DNA from 4 places in the Pseudomonas sp. B33.4 genome. Region 4 is predicted to be linked to each of the others. Evidence: predicted binding sites of a transcription regulator. Region 4 holds the regulator's gene; each other region holds the start of a gene.

Region 1 (3,209 bases), 640 kb from region 4:
CTATCGCGAGCAGGCTCACTCCTACAGGGATTTGCGTCGAGCTGTAAATTGCGGGCAATAAAAAAGGCCTCCCGAAGGAGGCCTCTTTTTGTCACGCCGAGAAACGCGGCGCTACCGGATCAGCAGCTGTAGTACAGCTCATATTCCAGTGGGTGTACGAAGGTGCGAACCTTGATTTCTTCTTCCGATTTCAGCGCAATGTAAGCGTCGATGAAGTCGTCGGAGAACACGCCGCCCTTGGTCAGGAACGCGCGGCCCTTGTCCAGCTCTTCCAGGGCTTCTTTCAGGCTGCCGCAAACTTGTGGGATCTCTTTCGCCTCTTCAGGCGGCAGGTCGTACAGGTTTTTGTCGGCAGCGTCGCCTGGGTGGATCTTGTTCTGGATACCGTCCAGACCGGCCATCAGCAGAGCTGCGAAGGCCAGGTAAGGGTTGGCAGCCGGATCCGGGAAGCGTGCTTCGATACGACGGGCTTTCGGGCTCGACACGTAAGGAATACGGATCGAAGCGGAGCGGTTGCGAGCCGAGTAGGCCAGCATTACCGGAGCTTCGAAGCCTGGTACCAGACGCTTGTAGGAGTTGGTCGCCGGGTTGGTGAAGCCGTTCAGGGCCTTACCGTGTTTGATGATGCCGCCGATGAAGTACAGAGCGGTATCGGACAGGCCGGCATAGCCTTCACCTGCGAAGGTGTTCTTGCCGTCTTTCCAGATCGACATGTGTACGTGCATGCCCGAACCGTTGTCGCCGTACAGTGGCTTCGGCATGAAGGTCGCGGTGCGGCCGTATGCATCAGCAACGTTGTGCACAACGTACTTCAGGGTTTGGGTTTCGTCGGCTTTCTTCACCAGGGTGTTGAACTTGACGCCGATTTCGTTCTGCCCGGCAGTCGCCACTTCGTGGTGGTGAACTTCAACGGTCAGGCCCATTTCTTCCAGTGCGTTGCACATGGAGGTACGGATTTCGTGGTCGTGGTCGAACGGTGGAACCGGGAAGTAGCCGCCTTTGACGCCTGGACGGTGACCCTTGTTGCCGCCTTCGATGTCCTGGTCGGACATCCACGAACCTTGCTCGGAGTAGATCTTGAACATCGAGCCGGAGATGTCCGACTTGAATTTCACCGAGTCAAAGATGAAGAATTCTGGCTCTGGACCAGCGAACACGGTGTCACCGATACCGGTGGCTTTCAGGTGTTCTTCGGCACGCTTGGCGATCGCACGTGGGTCGCGGTCGTAGCCTTGCATGCTCGAAGGTTCGATGATGTCGCACACCAGGATCAGGGTGGCGTCTTCGGTGAACGGGTCGAGAACGGCCGTTTCGTCAACCGGCATCAGGATCATGTCGGAGGCTTCGATGCCTTTCCAGCCAGCAATGGAGGAACCGTCGAACATCTTGCCGACTTCGAAGAAGTCTTCATCCAGCGCATCGCGAGCCGGCATGGTCACGTGGTGCTGAGTGCCTTTGGTGTCCGTGAAGCGCAGATCAATCCACTTGACGTCATGATCTTTGATGAGTTGAACCGTCTTCGACATATGTCCTCCGGGTGGCTTCGGGCTTGGTAGTGGATGCCCTTGAATTTGGGTGATGCCGGCGCGAATACTCTGCCAAGGCAACCTGCCTCACAAGGGAGCAAATTGCATGCCAGTGCCCCAGCATGGGTTTTTTGCCCCAAATTCACGCTTATAAAGGCTTCAAACGCCTGAACGCTGGAAATCTCGCCCTCTAATGTAGCGTCTTGATTCGAAAATGACCTGTTTTGGTGCATGCAAAACCTTCTGCACATTAACTGGTTAAACCTTGAGCAATTTCCGCTATAATCCGCGCCCCCCTTTTTCGGCTGGCCGTTCGCGCGCTGTTTTCATGAAACTAATCGTAAAAGTCTTCCCCGAGATCACCATCAAAAGCCGACCTGTCCGGACGAAATTCATCCGCCAGCTGGCCAAGAACATCCGCACCGTGCTCCGCGACCTGGACCCGGCCGTGGTGGTGAACGGTGTGTGGGACAATCTCGAGCTGGAAACCCGCGTTACCGACGCCAAAGCCTTGAAAGAGATGGGTGAGCGCCTGACCTGCATGCCGGGCATCGCGCACTTTCTGCAGATCGACGAGTACCCGCTGGGCGACTTCGACGACATCACCGAGAAGTGCAAAGAGCACTACGGCGCTGCGCTGGCCGGGAAGATTTTCTCGGTGCGCTGCAAGCGTGCCGGCAAGCACGCCTTCAGCTCGATGGACGTCGAAAAATACGTCGGCAGCAAGCTGCGCCGTGAGTGCGGTGCCGCCGGTATCGACCTGAAAGCGCCGGAAATCGAAGTCCGTATCGAAGTTCGCGACAAACGGTTGTTTGTGATCCACAGCCAGCACAACGGCATCGGCGGTTACCCGCTGGGTGCGTTGGAGCAGACGCTGGTATTGATGTCCGGTGGCTTTGACTCGACGGTTGCGGCCTACCAGATCATTCGTCGCGGCCTGATGACGCACTTCTGCTTCTTCAATCTGGGCGGTCGTGCCCATGAATTGGGCGTGATGGAAGTCGCGCATTTCATCTGGAAGAAGTACGGCAGCTCGCAACGCGTGCTATTTGTCAGTGTTCCGTTCGAAGAAGTGTTGGGCGAAATTCTCGGCAAAGTCGATAACAGTCATATGGGCGTCGTATTGAAGCGTATGATGTTGCGCGCGGCGTCGAACATCGCCGACCGCCTGCACATCGAAGCGCTGGTTACCGGCGAGGCGATCTCCCAGGTGTCGAGCCAGACACTGCCGAACCTGTCGGTGATCGACTGCGTGACCGACAAACTGGTCCTGCGTCCGCTGATCGTGGCGCACAAGCAGGACATCATCGACACCGCCAACGAGATCGGCACCGCCGATTTCGCCCGGCACATGCCGGAGTATTGCGGGGTCATTTCGGTCAATCCGAAGACCGCCGCCAAACGTGGTCGGGTTGAGCACGAAGAGAAAGAATTCGACATGGCGGTGCTCGAGCGTGCGCTCGAAAACGCCAAACTGGTGCCGATCGATCGCGTGATCGACGAATTGGGCCAGGACGTACAGATTGAAGAAGTCAGCGAAGCACTGGCCGGCCAGATCGTGATCGACATCCGTCACCCGGATGCCGCCGAGGATGAGCCGCTGGAACTCGCTGGCGTAGAAGTACAGACGATGCCGTTCTACGCAGTGAACGCTCGTTTCAAGGAGCTGGATCCGACTCGCCA
Region 2 (3,209 bases), 960 kb from region 4:
TTATTCATGTTCGTGCGCTGTAATCCTTTTGAACCAACTTTCGGCGTACACAGTCGAGATAGGTGTAAGCCCATTTGCGGGTTTGATCGAGGAGGCACCGATGCAAAAGTGGAAAGTCACTTTCGTGGACGATCATGGTGAAATTGTCGATGAGGTGTTCGAGCGCGCGGAATGCCCCAGCGACGATGAGGCCGCTCGATTGATCAAGGCTCGGCTTCTGCCCGTCGCCGCCGAACTGGACCTGAACGATCTGGAAGGGCGCACCGCCGATGCGGGCGTGAAAAGCCTGAAAACCCAGAACAGCATTGAAATCCGCAGCATCACTCCCATCTGACATTCTTCCTGTCACCTTTAACACCAGGCCTTGGCAGCAGCTCTAACTTGGGGCTACTCTGCAAGCGAGATCAGCGAACGGATCGCTAAGGTCTGGTCTTGTCAGCTACATGCTTGTTTCCCGCGTGCAACCACGTTGCCGTAGTACTTAGGCCAGAGGCCCGGGGCGGGAATACGGAAAGTCTATCCATCTATGCGAGGGGGACGATTCATGAGCACAGCCTATCAAGAAGACATCAGCAGCAATGTTCTGCGCCGCATGAAAGAAGGCGGTTTCGATTTTTCCCGATTCCATCCCATCGAGTTCTACGCCATTTTCCCGGACGAGGAGCGGGCGCGCAGGGCGGCAGGCAAATTTCGCGGTGAATCCATCAATGCCCAGGTCAGCGTGCGTGATGACGGTGCGTGGGCGCTGGAATTGAGCAAGGTGATGTATGCGACGTATGACGATATCGGCGACTTTGAGCAGGGTTTCTCTGCCGTGGTCGAACCGCTGGGCGGCATTATCGAAGGCTGGGGTGTGAAACAGGAGGTGCGCAACCGCCACCGTTTGAATTGATCTCTTGCAGCGACAATCGAGCAACGGCTGACCTTCGGGTTGGCCGTTGTCGTTTCTGGTGTCCATAAACGCTGCGGCAAAACCCTGAAACAAGAATCCAGGGCAAAAAAAAGCCACCGGAGAGGGTGGCTAAAAGGGAAGACCGATAAGGAGAGGAAACCGGTCAGGGTTACAGCGGGGCGGGCTGCGGGAGCAGTCCAGGTCAGTTGAGCTGGCGACTTCGCGGCGCTGTCCGCGGTGAAGTTTTGCAGCGAATGCGCGGATTATCCGCAGGCAGCGCCGGGCAGTGAAATCAACTCTGACTATGCTGGTGATAGGCGATGCAGTGCGTCGCAATGAAGCGGGGGCAATCCGGTTGGGGCATTTGCCGCACAGGAATGGTGCGGCGCCTGTGGCGTGAATATCCAACCGATTGAAATCAAAGCGTTTATGCCGATGGCACGGGCCTTGCGAAGGCCTGTAGGTCCGGGTGACAAGGAGTACGGCATGATCCGCACCTATTTTGATGAGATGTACGATGCCGGCGGCCAGGTTCGTCCGCATTACCGGGAGTTCGCCCGATGGCTGGCCGACACGCCTGACGAGCTGTTGGCCCAACGGCGACGCGAGGCCGATCTGCTGTTCCATCGCGCCGGGATTACTTTCACGCTCTATGGGGACGAGCAGGGCACAGAGCGGCTGATTCCTTTCGACACCATTCCGCGCAGCATCCCCGCCAGTGAATGGCGGATCGTCGAGCGCGGCTGCATCCAGCGGGTCAAGGCGCTGAACATGTTCCTCGCCGACCTCTATCACGAGCAGCGCATCATCAAGGCCGGGATCATTCCCGCCGAACAGGTGCTGGCCAACGAGCAATATCAGTTGGCGATGCAGGGGCTGGATCTGCACCGCGATATCTATTCGCATATTTCCGGCGTCGATCTGGTGCGTGATGGCGACGGCACTTATTACGTACTCGAAGACAACCTGCGTACACCGAGCGGCGTGAGCTACATGCTCGAAGACCGCAAAATGATGATGCGCCTGTTTCCGGAGCTGTTTGCCGCGCAACGTATCGCCCCGATCGATCACTACCCGAACCTGTTGCTCGATACCCTGAAAAGCTCAAGTCCGATAGATGACCCAAGCGTGGTGGTGCTGACGCCGGGGCGCTTCAACAGTGCGTTCTTCGAGCACGCGTTTCTCGCGCGGGAAATGGGCGTGGAACTGGTCGAAGGCGCGGATCTGTTCGTGCGTGACGACAAAGTCTTCATGCGCACCACCGACGGCCCGAAAGCGGTGGACGTGATTTACCGCCGCCTCGACGATGCATTCCTCGATCCGTTGGCGTTCAACCCGGACTCGATGCTCGGCGTGCCGGGGCTGCTGTCGTCCTATCGCTCGGGCAATGTGGTGCTGGCCAACGCCATCGGTACCGGCGTAGCGGACGACAAATCGGTGTATCCGTTTGTCACTGACATGATCCGTTTTTATCTCGACGAAGAACCGATCCTGAAGAACGTGCCGACCTGGCAGTGCCGCAATCCGTCTGAACTTTCCCATGTGCTGGCCAATCTTCCAGATCTGGTGGTCAAGGAAACCCAAGGCTCCGGCGGGTACGGAATGCTGGTGGGTCCGGCGTCGACGACGGCGGAAATCGACGCGTTCCGCGAGCGGATCAAGGCCAAGCCCCACGCGTACATCGCACAGCCGACGCTGTCGCTGTCGACCTGTCCGACCTTTGTCGAAAACGGCATCGCGCCGCGCCATATCGACTTGCGTCCGTTTGTCTTGTCCGGTCGCGAAACCCGTGTGGTGCCTGGCGGTTTGACCCGTGTGGCGCTGCGTGAAGGCTCTCTGGTGGTGAACTCATCACAGGGCGGTGGGACCAAGGACACCTGGGTGGTCGAGGATTGAAGGAAGCTTGCCATGTTAAGTAGAACTGCCTCGGATCTGTATTGGATGTCGCGTTACCTGGAGCGGGCGGAAAACCTCGCGCGGATGCTCGACATCAGTTATTCGCTGTCGCTGATGCCGCAGGACGGTCGCGGCGATGGTTTGCACGAGCTGGCCATGCCGCTGCTGATCACCGGCACCCTCGACGATTATCTGGAACGTCACGGCGCACTGCATGCCGAGCGCCTGCTGCATTTTTTCGCCCTTGATGCGGCCAACCCGGCGAGCATCTACAGCTGCCTCGGCGCGGCGCGAGCCAGTGCACACGCTGTGCGCGGGCGCATCACGGCGGACATGTGGGAAAACATCAATTCGACGTGGCTGGAGATTCGCGGGATCGCCGAACAGGGCCTCAGCCGCTACGGCATGAGCCGTTTCTGCG
Region 3 (3,209 bases), 2.0 Mb from region 4:
TGATCACGTCCGGGTCCTGACGCAGAAACGAGCGCAGTGCCTGAGCAAAGTCGAGACCTTGTCTGGGATTGACGTTGACCTGGTTGATGCCTTCCATGTTGATCTCCACCGGGTCTTCGGCGGTGGAGATATTGATGTCGACGGTGTTAAGGATATTCAGGCCGGTGTACAGCGACACGGTTTTCCCCGAGCCCGTGGGCCCGGTGACCAGAATCATGCCCTGTGGCTGCTTGAGAGCGGCCATGTACAGATCCTTTTGCTCGGGCTCATAGCCGAGGGCGTCGATGCCGATCTGTGCGCTGGACGGGTCGAGAATCCGGATCACCACTTTTTCGCCCCACAGGGTCGGCAGCGTGTTGACCCGAAAATCGATCGACTTGCTCTTCGACAGGCGCATTTTGATCCGCCCGTCCTGCGGCTTGCGCCGTTCGGAGATATCGAGGCTGGCCATGACTTTCAGGCGTGCGGCGATGCGCCCGGCCAGTTGAATCGGTGGCTTGGCCACTTCGCGCAGAATGCCGTCGGTGCGCACCCGTACCCGGTAGTTCTTCTCGTAGGGTTCGAAGTGCAAGTCGGAAGAGCCACTCTTGATCGCATCCAGCAACATCTTGTGAACGAAACGCACCACCGGCGCATCGTCGGCGTCGAGTCCGCCGATAGCGTCTTGCTTGTTGTCGTCGATGGACTCGACATCGACCCCGTCGAGATCGACATCGGCCATGTCCTCCAGGCCACTGGTGTGGGTGTCGAAGAACTTCTCGATGGCATCGGTGAGCTTGTCGTCCTCGACCAGGATGGCTTCGGTGCTCAGTCCGGTGCTGAACTGAATGTCGTTGATCGCTTGATGATTGCTCGGATCGGAAATCCCCACGAACAGCTTGTTGCCTCGCCGCCACAAGGGCAGGGCGTGATGCTGGCGGACCAGTTTTTCGCTGACCAGGCCTTTGGGCTGGGTTTCCTTGTCGAGGCAATTGAGATCAAGCAAGGCCATGCCGAAATGCTCGGAGGCGATTTCGGCGACCTGTGAGCTCTTGACCAGTTTGTTCTGCACCAGATAGCTGACCAGCGACAAGCGATTACGCTGGGCCTGTTGCGAGGCTTGCTGGGCGCTTTTTTCCGTGAGCAGTTCGGCCTGCACCAATTGCTTGGCCAGACCGCTCAAAGCGATGTCATTCATGGGGATTCCGCGTGCTTGCAGTTCATGACTTATAGCCTAGTCAAGTGACAGCGCCAAACACGGCCGTTGCAGGTGACAAAAAGTGTCAGATAGTGCGGCTGCGGGTTGTAGGAAATGGCGTTGTAGAGGGCGCGCGCCCAACGGGCGGGGCTTGGAGGCGTTGGCATGGCCTATGCTGCGTCTCTTGCAGATCATGAGATTTCGACTCATGCATGGAGCGTGTCTATGAAAAAACAACAAGGTTTTACTCTGATCGAGCTGTTGATCGTGGTGGCGATCATCGGGATTCTGGCGACCATCGCCCTGCCGCAGTATTCCAAGTATCAGGCTCGGTCGAAGGTGACGGCTGGGCTGGCGGAAATCAGCGCGATGAAGGTGCCGTTCGAGGACACCATCAACCAAGGGACCGCTCCGGATATAACCACTGTAAATGGCGGTACAACCACCACCTCCAACTGTACGGTGGCGGTTACAGGCACAGCGGCGACGGGTGCGGGCAGCATCAGTTGCACGTTGCTCAACGCTCCGGGACCGGTACTGGGCAAAACCATCACGCTCACTCGTTCGGGCGCTGCTACCGGCAATACCTCTGGCTTGTGGACCTGTGGCACTACTGTTAACGCGGATTATTCGCCAAAAGGCTGTACCGCCAGCGGTACGTGATTGCTAGCGTGTGACAACCGAATGCCCTGCCACGCAGGGCATTTTTCGTTACTCGGTGAAAATAAAAGTATCAATAATTTCAGCAGCTTATGAACTTTTCAAAAAGCCGCAACTTGCATGTGAAAATTGCACAAGTCATGCATTTTGCATGAAACCGAAAATCGGCGATTTAAATAAGTCATTGTTTTTTAAGGAAATTAATAAGTCTGAAAAGTTGGCACAGCGTTCGCAACTACCTTGGTAACCCTGCTGACAAGACAACCAGCAGACTTTCCAGAAAAACAGGAGTTACTCGTATGAAGAAGTTCGCTATCACTGCCGCTGCTGCTACCGCGCTGACCCTGACCATGACCGGCGCTTTTGCACAAACCACCCAGGCTACCCAGGCTCCAATGACTCTGGCTGCCGGTGAAGTCACCAAGGCGAAAGAAGCTACTTCCGACACCTGGATCACCACTAAAGTAAAAAGTGATCTGGTCACCGAAAAAGGCATTCCAGGTACCGACATCAAAGTAGAAACCAACAAAGGTGTGGTTTCCCTGTCCTCCACTGTTGCGGTGACAGACGCTCAGAAAGCGACTGCTGTCGCAATCACCAAGAAAATCAAAGGCGTCAAAGCGGTCTCCGCTGACGGCCTGAAAGCCGAGTAAGGCATGACTTCTCGCCTGGACCGGGAGAAGGCGCGACAGACGGGCCGAGCAATACGTCTGCCGCAACTTTAGAGTTCATGCGAACGGTCACACGGATGTGACCATTGCAGGCCCCGCCACTTGTGTCGGGGCCTGTTCTATTTCAGGAGCACTACAAAACAATTGTGGGAGCGAGCCTGCTCGCGAATGCGGTCTGTCAGCCGACGAAGATTTTGACTGACACGACGCATTCGCGAGCAGGCTCGCTCCCACAGGGCTTTGGTGTTGGTTTAGTTACCGCGCTTGCTGGTGATCTGGCGCAGGCGATTGCCTTCGAAGCGCAGGTATTGGTACATGCCGTTACTCGGGCCGTAGGTCCATTCCTCGACCTGAAACTCTTCGCGACGATTGGCGCTGCGCTTGTAGCCGAGCACATCACGGCTGACCGGTTCCCCGCATTTTTGCAGGACTTCGCTGGAGCGGTCGCCAAGGCTGATCAGCTGGCTGCCGCAGCGCAGGGTATCGGACGCCGAGGCGTGACTGGCCGCGAACGTCATTGCGAGCAAGGCCAGCCACTGCAGTTTCATTACTCGGCATCCAGATGCATTTGCGTGACCACACGGCCATCGCTCTCGGCTTCACCGAGATTGGCGTCGATGAAGTACACGCGGTCGTCCGCCAGTTGGCCTTTATCGACCAGATAATCCTTGATGCTGCTGGCACGGTCCTGACCCAACTGA
Region 4 (3,209 bases):
CTTGCCTACTTCGAACAACTGCAGACCGCTGGCGACACCAAGCCGGTTCAGGGCTGGGGCGTGACGATCCAGTACCACGCCGCGCAAAACCGCGTCGTACTGATCGACAAGGCCAAGGTGGTCGACAAGGACAACAACACGACTCAGGGCGAGAAAATCGTCTATGACACCGTGAAGAAACTGGCCAGCGCCGGTCGCGCTACCGGCAGCAAGGTCACCGAGGCGCGTCCACGCATCGACATGGTGATCCAGCCGAAGAAGAAAACCGACGAGAAAACCCAGTAATGGCAACTCTGAAAGCTCAGCACCTGGCCAAGGCCTATAAAAGCCGCCAGGTCGTGCGTGACGTCAGCCTGTCGATCGACAGCGGCCAGATCGTCGGCCTGCTCGGCCCGAACGGTGCCGGCAAGACCACGTGCTTCTACATGATCGTCGGCCTGGTACAGGCCGATCAGGGCCGCGTGCTGATCGACGATCTGGACGTCAGCCATCAGCCAATGCACGGTCGCGCCAAGGCCGGTATCGGCTATCTGCCGCAAGAAGCGTCGATCTTCCGCAAACTGTCGGTGGCCGATAACATCATGGCCATCCTCGAGACCCGTCAGGAACTCGACAAGGCCGGCCGTCGCAAGGAGCTGGAAAGCCTGCTGCAGGAATTCCACATCAGCCACATCCGCGACAACCTCGGCATGAGCCTTTCCGGCGGTGAACGCCGCCGGGTGGAAATCGCTCGCGCACTGGCGACCGCACCGAAATTCATCCTGCTCGACGAACCGTTCGCCGGTGTCGACCCGATTTCGGTCGGCGACATCAAGCAGATTATCCACCACCTCAAGGCCAAGGGTATCGGTGTGCTGATCACCGACCACAACGTCCGTGAGACGCTGGACATCTGCGAAACCGCTTACATCGTCAACGATGGTCAACTGATCGCCGAAGGCGACGCAGAAACCATCCTGGCCAACGATCTGGTCAAGGAAGTGTATCTGGGCCACGAGTTCCGCCTGTAAGCGCAACAGTGCCCGGTGCGCCGCCGGGGCGCTGTATCGATTCAAGCAGGATTTAATACGCTTTAATTGTTACAGCGCTCTAGGCAAACACTTCAGTTTCAGGCATATAATTTGCTTAAGTTTGGCGCTTCGGCGCCCTGTAGTGGATGGCGCATAGCGCCGGCGAATAAGGTGTTAAGCCCCTGCCATGAAACCATCGCTAGTCTTGAGAATGGGCCAGCAGCTGACGATGACACCGCAGCTGCAACAGGCCATCCGCCTGCTCCAATTGTCGACCCTGGATCTGCAACAGGAAATCCAGGAGGCGCTGGAATCCAATCCGATGCTCGAACGCCAGGAAGAAGGCGAAGACTTCGACAATTCCGACCCTATGGCCGACAACGCCGAACAGAAGCCCAACACCGAGATCCAGGAACCTTCCTATCAGGAAACCGCCCCGACGGTCGACAACCTCGAGGACGGCGAATGGAACGAGCGCATCCCCAACGAACTTCCGGTCGACACCGCCTGGGAAGACGTCTACCAGACCAGCGCCAGCAGCCTGCCCAGCAACGATGATGACGAGTGGGACTTCACCACCCGCACCTCTGCCGGCGAGAGCCTGCAAAGCCATTTGCTGTGGCAACTGAATCTCGCACCGATGTCCGACACCGATCGCCTGATCGCCGTGACCCTGATCGATTGCATCAACAATCAGGGCTACCTCGACGAAACCCTCGAAGAAATTCTTGAGGCGTTCGACCCGGAACTGGACATCGAACTGGACGAAATCGAAGCCGTCCTGCACCGCATTCAACAGTTCGAACCAGCCGGCATCGGTGCGCGCAACCTCGGCGAATGCCTGTTGCTGCAATTGCGCCAGCTATCGGCCAAGACACCTTGGCTGGCTGAAGCGAAACGTCTGGTTACCGACTACATCGACCTGCTGGGCAGCCGCGACTACAGCCAGTTGATGCGCCGCATGAAGCTCAAGGAAGATGAACTGCGTCAGGTCATCGAACTGGTGCAGAGCCTTAATCCGCGTCCAGGTTCGCAGATCGAATCCACCGAAGCCGAATACGTTGTGCCAGACGTCATTGTGCGCAAGGACAATGAGCGCTGGCTGGTCGAGTTGAACCAGGAATCGGTGCCACGCCTGCGCGTCAACGCCCAGTACGCGGGTTTCGTCCGTCGCGCCGACACCAGCGCCGACAACACCTTCATGCGTAACCAGTTGCAGGAAGCCCGCTGGTTCATCAAGAGCCTGCAGAGCCGCAACGAAACCCTGATGAAAGTTGCCACCCAGATCGTCGAGCATCAGCGCGGTTTTCTGGAATACGGCGACGAAGCCATGAAGCCGCTGGTCCTGCACGACATCGCCGAAGCGGTCGGCATGCACGAGTCGACGATTTCGCGGGTGACCACGCAGAAATTCATGCATACCCCGCGCGGTATTTATGAGCTGAAATACTTTTTCTCCAGCCACGTCAGCACCTCCGAAGGCGGCGAATGCTCGTCCACGGCGATCCGCGCGATCATCAAAAAACTGGTTGCCGCGGAAAATCAGAAAAAGCCGTTGAGTGACAGCAAGATCGCTGGTTTACTGGAGGCACAAGGCATTCAGGTGGCTCGCCGCACCGTCGCCAAGTACCGCGAATCCCTCGGGATCGCGCCTTCGAGCGAACGCAAGCGGTTGATGTAAGCCACGTTACAGCGTTCCAGTGGCAGGCTATCCAGCCTGCCGCTTTATGCACTGGCAACGAAGGAGAAGCTGTATGCAAGTCAACATCAGTGGACACCAACTGGAAGTGACCCAACCTCTGCGTTCCTATATCGAGGAAAAACTCCAACGACTGGAGCGACATTTCGACAAGATCACCAACGTGCAGGTCACGATGTGCGTCGAAAAGCTGAAGCAGAAAATCGAAGCCACCTTGCATATACCCGGCAGCGAAGTGGTCGCCAACGCGGAACATACCGATATGTACGCGGCGATCGACGCCTTGACCGACAAGCTGGATAAACAACTCAAAAAGCATAAGGAAAAGACCCAGAGCCTGCTCCAGGGCGCGACCGGTCGATAACCCCCCACCCCATGATCCGACTTGAAAGTATCCTGACCCCCGGCCGTTCTCTCGTGAACGTGCCGGGCGGCAGTAAAAAGAAAGCCCTCGAACAAATTGCCAACCTGATCGCCCGCGAAGTGCCGGATCTGGAGAT

What was found. Region 4 encodes sigma-54, which starts transcription at its own class of promoters, with help from an activator protein. Its sites were predicted from a motif close to ANTGGCATNNANNTTGCTNT; they were not measured.
Region 1: a site for sigma-54 is predicted at 1,621-1,640, ahead of glnA (type I glutamate--ammonia ligase). Genes of this name have one in related genera too.
Region 2: a site for sigma-54 is predicted at 1,327-1,346, ahead of U6037_RS08820 (circularly permuted type 2 ATP-grasp protein). Genes of this name have one in related genera too.
Region 3: a site for sigma-54 is predicted at 1,337-1,356, ahead of U6037_RS24690 (pilin). Genes of this name have one in related genera too.

The regions. Positions count from the first base shown of each region.
Region 1 covers NZ_CP140706.1:368,421-371,629, forward strand. Annotated here, with positions in the region: gene glnA (type I glutamate--ammonia ligase) at 120-1,526, opposite strand; gene thiI (tRNA uracil 4-sulfurtransferase ThiI) at 1,855-3,209, shown strand, end outside.
Region 2 covers NZ_CP140706.1:1,967,149-1,970,357, forward strand. Annotated here, with positions in the region: gene U6037_RS08810 (hypothetical protein) at 101-334, shown strand; gene U6037_RS08815 (ribonuclease E inhibitor RraB) at 545-892, shown strand; gene U6037_RS08820 (circularly permuted type 2 ATP-grasp protein) at 1,379-2,788, shown strand; gene U6037_RS08825 (alpha-E domain-containing protein) at 2,801-3,209, shown strand, end outside.
Region 3 covers NZ_CP140706.1:5,594,088-5,597,296, reverse strand. Annotated here, with positions in the region: gene pilB (type IV-A pilus assembly ATPase PilB) at 1-1,177, opposite strand, end outside; gene U6037_RS24690 (pilin) at 1,403-1,840, shown strand; gene U6037_RS24685 (BON domain-containing protein) at 2,137-2,490, shown strand; gene U6037_RS24675 (DUF2845 domain-containing protein) at 2,760-3,056, opposite strand; gene U6037_RS24670 (DUF748 domain-containing protein) at 3,056-3,209, opposite strand, start outside.
Region 4 covers NZ_CP140706.1:1,005,270-1,008,478, reverse strand. Annotated here, with positions in the region: gene lptA (lipopolysaccharide transport periplasmic protein LptA) at 1-285, shown strand, start outside; gene lptB (LPS export ABC transporter ATP-binding protein) at 285-1,010, shown strand; gene U6037_RS04290 (RNA polymerase factor sigma-54) at 1,198-2,691, shown strand; gene hpf (ribosome hibernation-promoting factor, HPF/YfiA family) at 2,765-3,073, shown strand; gene ptsN (PTS IIA-like nitrogen regulatory protein PtsN) at 3,085-3,209, shown strand, end outside.